DNA from 3 places in the Bradyrhizobium sp. 2TAF36 genome. Region 3 is predicted to be linked to each of the others. Evidence: predicted binding sites of a transcription regulator. Region 3 holds the regulator's gene; each other region holds the start of a gene.
The links. Region 3 encodes PhoB, which activates phosphate uptake and scavenging genes when phosphate is short. Its sites were predicted from a motif close to TGTCATNNANCTGTCAT; they were not measured.
Positions count from the first base shown of each region.

Region 1: the regulator PhoB is predicted to act here: its motif matches at 1,132-1,148, upstream of AB4Z51_RS12960 (DUF2278 family protein).
Region 2: the regulator PhoB is predicted to act here: its motif matches at 934-950, upstream of AB4Z51_RS03825 (DUF47 domain-containing protein).

Region 1 is NZ_JBFRFR010000019.1:41,263-43,525, forward strand. Features, by position in the region: gene queC (7-cyano-7-deazaguanine synthase QueC) at 1-22, opposite strand, end outside; gene mazG (nucleoside triphosphate pyrophosphohydrolase) at 160-1,014, shown strand; gene AB4Z51_RS12960 (DUF2278 family protein) at 1,209-2,231, shown strand.
Region 2 is NZ_JBFRFR010000005.1:28,822-31,084, reverse strand. Features, by position in the region: gene AB4Z51_RS03830 (anion permease) at 1-231, opposite strand, end outside; gene AB4Z51_RS03825 (DUF47 domain-containing protein) at 247-891, opposite strand; gene AB4Z51_RS03820 (branched-chain amino acid ABC transporter permease) at 1,048-2,016, opposite strand; gene AB4Z51_RS03815 (branched-chain amino acid ABC transporter permease) at 2,018-2,263, opposite strand, start outside.
Region 3 is NZ_JBFRFR010000011.1:48,086-50,348, reverse strand. Features, by position in the region: gene pstB (phosphate ABC transporter ATP-binding protein PstB) at 1-181, shown strand, start outside; gene phoU (phosphate signaling complex protein PhoU) at 193-909, shown strand; gene phoB (phosphate regulon transcriptional regulator PhoB) at 925-1,632, shown strand; gene AB4Z51_RS08375 (GcrA family cell cycle regulator) at 1,869-2,263, opposite strand, start outside.

The DNA of each region.
Region 1 (2,263 bases), on a different contig from region 3:
GTGATGAAAATGCGTCACTCATGGCCCGCGCTTTAGCACTGCGGGCGCTCCTCGCCAATCTGCCGCCAATCGGTGGAAATCGGCCTGTTCCGCCGCGCCGCGCTGGGAACGGCGGGCCGCTTTTGGCATAAGGCTTTGGAGCCAGGAGACTGCCCCGCAATGACCCCTTCCCGCGACATTTCCCGTCTGATCGAGATCATGGCGGCGCTGCGCACGCCGGTGACCGGCTGCCCCTGGGACCTCGAGCAGAATTTCGCGACGATCGCGCCCTACACGATCGAGGAAGCCTATGAGGTGGTCGAGGCCATCAGCCGCGGCGATCTCGACGATCTGCGCGAGGAGCTCGGCGACCTCCTGCTCCAGGTCGTGTTCCACGCCCAGATGGCTTCAGAACAGAATGCCTTTGCCTTCGGCGACGTCGTGGAGGCCATCACCCGCAAGATGATCCGGCGCCATCCCCATGTCTTCGCCGACAAGGACGGCAACCTCGCCGCCTCCCACGTCAAGGAAGTCTGGGACCGCATCAAGGCCGAGGAGAAAGCCGAACGTGCGGCGCGCCGGCCGCCGGAGGAAACGCCGACGCACAAGTCGTTACTCTCGGGCGTCAAGGCCGGTCAGCCCGCGCTGACCCGCGCGATGGAGCTCCAGCGCAAGGCTTCCACCGTCGGCTTCGACTGGAACGACCCGCGCGCGGTGCTGGCGAAAATCCGCGAGGAAGCCGACGAGATCGAGGCGGCGCTCGACCGCAACGACAGCGAGGGGCTGGCGGAAGAAACCGGCGATCTGATGTTCGCACTCGTCAATCTCGCCCGCCACGTCGACGCCGATCCGGAAGCCGCGCTGCGCGCGACGAATGCAAAGTTCGAGCGGCGGTTCGCCTTCATCGAGCGCGCGCTCGAGGCGCAGGGCCGGACGCTCCAGCAGGCGTCGCTGGCGGAGATGGACGCGCTGTGGAATGCGGCTAAGAGTGAGGCGAAACCGGTATCGGAGACTCGTTCGCAGGCCCGCCGCTAGCGTTGTGGGCCTGCTCCATCGGCGTACCCGCAAGGATCGAAGCGGTCGCGAAGGAGATATAGGTCAGCATCTTTTCCCGAATGCAGCGAGGCGGTCATGGCGGATCGCAGTCAAGCCATGAAACCGTCACGACAAGCAGTCTAAAGTTGAGCAACGGAGCCCGCGCAGCCGAAATCCCACCTCAGGTGAGTGCGATGCCATTAAAGCACTATTCGGTCCTCAAGGGACGCCCGATCGCGATGCGTTTCGGCACCGGCCAGTCGCCGCACTATCAAGTCCATGTCGTGGCCGACAACGCGGATTTCCGCATCGCCGTCAATGTGCAGTCAGCCGACGGAAGCGAAGTCGAGTTCCTGGTGCGATCGCACTTTGTCCATCCGATCACCGATCATCTCGCGGCGCTGCCGGAGGGCCTGCACCCGCAGCCGCCGAAGCCGGRCAGCATCGCGCTGGACTTCATTCGCGGCAATCTGATGCAGCCCCAGGAGATGATCCCGCTGCCGCTGTCGGTGCCCGGACCCGACAATGACCTCAACGAGAAGCTCGACCAGTTCGTCCAGCGCGCGCTCTCAAACGAAAGCGCGATGATCTACGCATTCGGTGAGACGTGGGGGCCGGAGACCAAAGCGGACAATTATTTCGGCTTCCGGCCGGGTCGCGGCATTCACGACATCCATATGAATCAGGGAAATCCGATCGGAAGGTTCTCGGGCGACAACGGGCCATGGCAAGACGGCGGGCTGGTGTTCGAATTCCCGGATCAGAAGCTATGGACGGCGGTCTTCCTCAAATTCCAGACGCAGGCCTGGCACACCGACGACAAGACCGGTGACCCCATCGATCTCGGCGCGCCGACACAGCCGCCAGATCCGACGGCTCCTCCGACCGGGCAAATGCCGGACGGACTCGTGCGCATCATCGCAGCACTCGTCAATGCCTTGAAGACGCCCGAGCGGGAAGTCGTCACGCTGCTCAATACAGCCGATCGCGACATCGATCTCACCGGCTGGATGCTGGCCGACAAGCAGAAGAACAAGATGGTCCTGTCAGGGAAGATCGCAGCCGGGGGCACGCTCGCAATCGTCGTGCAGAAGCCGATGGAATTGTCGAACCAGGGCGGCATCATTTCGTTGCTGGACGAGCGCGGGATCAAGATCCACGGCGTCGCCTATACCAAGGCGCAAGCGAAGAATCCGGGCCTGACCATTCCATTCTAGCGTTACGCGTCTCAACCCAGAAACGCGGATAC
Region 2 (2,263 bases), on a different contig from region 3:
GGGCTCGATGATGCCGGTGCCGATGGTCTGGGCAACATGCAGCCCGAACACCATGAAGGCGATGAAATTGAAGAACGCCGCCCAGAGCACCGCGAATTGCGGCCGCAGCACGCGGGTGGACACGATGGTCGCGATCGAATTGGCGGCGTCGTGCAGGCCGTTCAGGAAGTCGAACAGCAGCGCGACGGCGATCAAGCCGACGAGGACAGGAAGTCCGAGCGCAGCATCCACGGCGCGACTCCTGCCCTAAACTTGCTCGATGACGATGCTGTTGATCTCGTTCGCGACGTCGTCGAAACGGTCGGCCACCTTTTCGAGATGGTCGTAGATCTCGACGCCGACGATGAAATCCATCGCGCTGCCATCACGATGCTTGAGGAACAGCTCCTTCAGCCCGATGTCATGGAGATCGTCGACCCGGCCCTCCAGCTTGCCCAGCTCCTCCGTGATCGCGGTCAGCATCGCGACGTTCGGGCCGATCGACTGCATCAGCGGCAACGCGCGCCCCACGAGATTGGCGCATTCGATCAGGAGCCCGCCAATCTCCCGCATCGGCGGCTCGAAGGTGCGGACCTCGAACAGCATCACGGCCTTGGCCGTCTGCTGCATCTGGTCGATGGCATCGTCCATCGAGGTGATTAGATTTTTGATGTCGCCACGGTCGAAGGGGGTGATGAAGGTGCGGCGCACCGCCGTCAGCACCTCACGGGTGATGTTGTCGGCGTCATTCTCGAACTGGTTGACACGCTGGCAGTAGACCGGCGTCTCCTCGCCCCCATTGAGCATGCCCTGGAGTGCGATCGAGCCCTGGATCACGGTCTGTGCATGGCGGTCGAACAGGTCGAAGAACCGTTCTTCCTTGGGCAGGAAAGCGCGAAACCATCGCATCATGGGGATAGGCTACCGGTTGGAAATGGCCCGGCCCGAACGGACCGTCATGAAACTGTCATAGACCATTTCCACCCCGCGCGCGTGTCATCTCACGCCCGCGAAGCAGGATCATCCACCGGATTATCGCGCCAATGAAATTGGCGCGATATCAATGACTTAGAGCGAGCGCCGGAAGTAATGAGCGATTTCGCCGATGACGCCGCGGCGGAAGGTGAGCACGCAGACCACGAAGATCGAGYCCTGGATCACCGTCACCCATTGGCCAAAACCCGCCAGATATTGCTGCATGGCGATGATCGCGAAGGCACCAACCACGGGGCCGAAGATGGTGCCGAGACCGCCAACCAGCGTCATCAGCACGACCTCGCCCGACATCGTCCAGTGCACGTCGGTGAGCGAGGCATTCTGCGCCACGAACACCTTCAGCGATCCGGCAAAGCCGGCCAGCGTGCCGGACAGGACGAAAGCCAGGAATTTATATTGGTCGGTCCGGTAGCCGAGCGAGATCGCGCGCGGCTCGTTCTCGCGGATCGACTTCAGCACTTCACCGAACGGCGAGTTGATGATGCGGTAGATCAGCAGGAAGCCGGCGAGGAAGCCGGCCAGCACGACGTAATAAAGCACCGTCGGCTTGGAGAGATCGAGCAAGCCGAACATCCGCCCCTGCGGAATGCCCTGAATGCCGTCCTCACCATGGGTGAACGGCGCCTGGAGGTAGATGAAGTACAGGAGCTGCGACAGCGCCAGCGTGATCATCGAGAAATAGATGCCCTGGCGGCGGATCGAGATATAGCCGGTGATGAGCGACAGCCCGAACGCCGCGACGATTCCAACGAGGATGCCGAGCTCCGGCGGCAACGCCCACACTTTCAGCGCGTGCGCGCTGCAATAGCCGGCGGTGCCCATGAACATTGCGTGGCCGAACGACAACAGGCCGCCATAGCCGATCAGCAGGTTGAAGGCGCAGGCAAGCAGCGCAAAGCACAGCGCCTGCATCACGAAGAACGGATAGACGCCCGTGAAGGGCACCGACGCCAGCAGCAGCGCCATCACCACGAACACGACCATCTCGTCACGCATCGCGCGCGGGGTTACCGGCAGCGTGTCGTCCGTCAAGGCTGTCATATCAGGCCGCCCTTCCCGTCAGTCCCGTTGGCTTCACCAAGAGCACCAGCACCATCAGCACGAACACGACGGTGTTGGAGGCCTCGGGGTAGAAATACTTGGTCAGGCCCTCGATCACACCGAGCGCAAAGCCGGTGATGATGGAGCCCATGATCGATCCCATGCCGCCGATCACGACCACCGCGAACACGACGATGATGAGGTCGGCGCCCATCAACGGCCGCACCTGGTTGATCGGCGCCGAGAG
Region 3 (2,263 bases):
GCTGTCCGAGAACTACACGATCGCGATCGTCACCCACAACATGCAGCAGGCGGCGCGCGTCTCCGACAAGACCGCCTTCATGTATCTCGGCGAGCTGATCGAGTTCGACGACACCAGCAAGATCTTCACGTCGCCGACCGACCGGCGCACGCAGGATTACATCACCGGCCGGTTCGGCTGAGGAGACGGAACATGGGTTCTGAACATACCGCAAAGGCCTTCGACACCGACCTCCAGGAGCTCACGCGCCTGGTCGCCGAGATGGGCGGCATCGCCGAGCGCATGATCGTCGATTCCGTCGACGCGCTGATCCGCCGCGACGTCGCGCTCGGCCAGCGCGTCGTGACCATCGACGCCGAGCTCGACGCGCTCCAGAAGAAGATCGAGGAGCGCGCCGTTCTCACCATCGCGCGCCGCCAGCCGATGGCGGTGGATCTGCGCGAGATCGTCGGCGCCATGCGCGTCGCGACCGATCTCGAGCGGATCGGCGACCTCGCCAAGAACATGGGCAAGCGCGTCGCGGCGCTGGAGACGGATTTCCATCCGCTCAAGCTGTTCCGCGGTCTGGAGCACATGACCGACCTCGTGCAGCAACAGGTCAAGTCGGTGCTGGACGCCTATGCCGCGCACGATCTGCCGGCGGCGATGGCGGTGTGGAAGGGCGACGAGGAAGTCGACGCCATCTGCACCTCGCTGTTCCGCGAGCTCCTCACCTACATGATGGAGGATCCGCGCAACATCTCGTTCTGCATCCATCTGATGTTCTGCGCCAAGAACATCGAGCGCATCGGTGACCACGCCACCAACATCGCCGAGACCGTGTTCTACATGATCGAGGGCCAGGCGATCACCGACAAGCGGCCGAAGGGCGACATGACGACCTTCGCCACGACGGTCCCGAACACTTAAGGAGCGACGAACACCATGGGCGCACGCATTATGGTGGTTGAGGACGAGGAAGCTCTCACCGAGCTTCTCCGCTACAACCTCGAAGGCGACGGCTATGACGTCGAGACGGTGATGCGCGGCGACGACGCCGACACCCGCCTCAAGGAGCACATCCCCGATTTGATCGTGCTCGACTGGATGTTGCCGGGCCTCTCCGGCATCGAGCTGTGCCGGCGGCTGCGCACCCGGCCCGAGACCAAGCAGCTCCCGATCATCATGCTCACCGCGCGCGGCGAGGAGAGCGAGCGGGTGCGGGGCCTTGCGACCGGCGCCGACGACTACATCGTCAAGCCGTTCTCGGTGCCGGAGCTGCTGGCACGCGTGAAGGGCCTGCTCAGGCGCGCCAGCCCCGAGCGGCTCGCCACGGTGCTCGCCTATGGCGACATCGAGCTTGACCGCGACAAGCGTCGCGTGGCGCGTTCGGGCCGGCCGATCGATCTCGGCCCGACCGAATATCGCCTGCTGGAGTTCTTCCTGGAGCATCCCGGCCGCGTATTCTCGCGCGAGCAGCTGCTCGACAGTGTCTGGGGCCGTGACATCTACATCGACGAGCGCACTGTCGACGTCCATATCGGCCGCCTGCGCAAGCTGCTCAATCTCGGCCGCGAGCAGGACCCGATCCGCACCGTCCGCGGTGCGGGCTACGCACTGGACGATCGCTTTGCGAAGGCGGAGCAGGCGTAAGCTTGGTGAGCTGCGGCCGCACCCTCGGTGTCGTCCCGGACAAGCGTAAGCGCAGGTCCGGGACACCCACAGCGAGTGGTTATTGTGTGAAAAGGTAACTCCGAGTCCCCGTAGCCACATCTTGCGGTGGTTAAGGGTCCCGGATCTGCGCGCGCTTGAGGCGCGCTTGTCCGGGACGACATCGGATTTGTTGAGCCGCCATCGTGTGACGGCTCCTTTCCGAGCTCAGAACGACCTCAGCGCGGACCCGGCTTCACCGGCGCGCGCCGGCGATCGGCCGCGGGCTGATACGCCACGCGCGAGTGCTGGGCGCAGTAGGGCAGGCCGGAGAGCGCCTTGCCGCCGCAGAAGAAGAAATCCGGGCTCGAGGGATCGCCGACCGGCCAGTGGCAGGTCGCCTCGTTCAGCTCCAGCAGCGACAGCCGCTGGCTCATCGGCACGACGTTGTCGTAGGTGACCGGTTCGGCCTCGACCTCGACTTCGAAGGCCTGCGCCAGCGCGGTGTTGCCGCGTGCGATCGGGCGGGTCACCCGCATCATGTGCTGGGCGGGGCGCGCCTTGCGCGGCCGCGGCGCTGCCGATGAAGGGCTCTTGGCGCGGCCCGACAGGCCGAGCCGGTGCACTTTGCCGA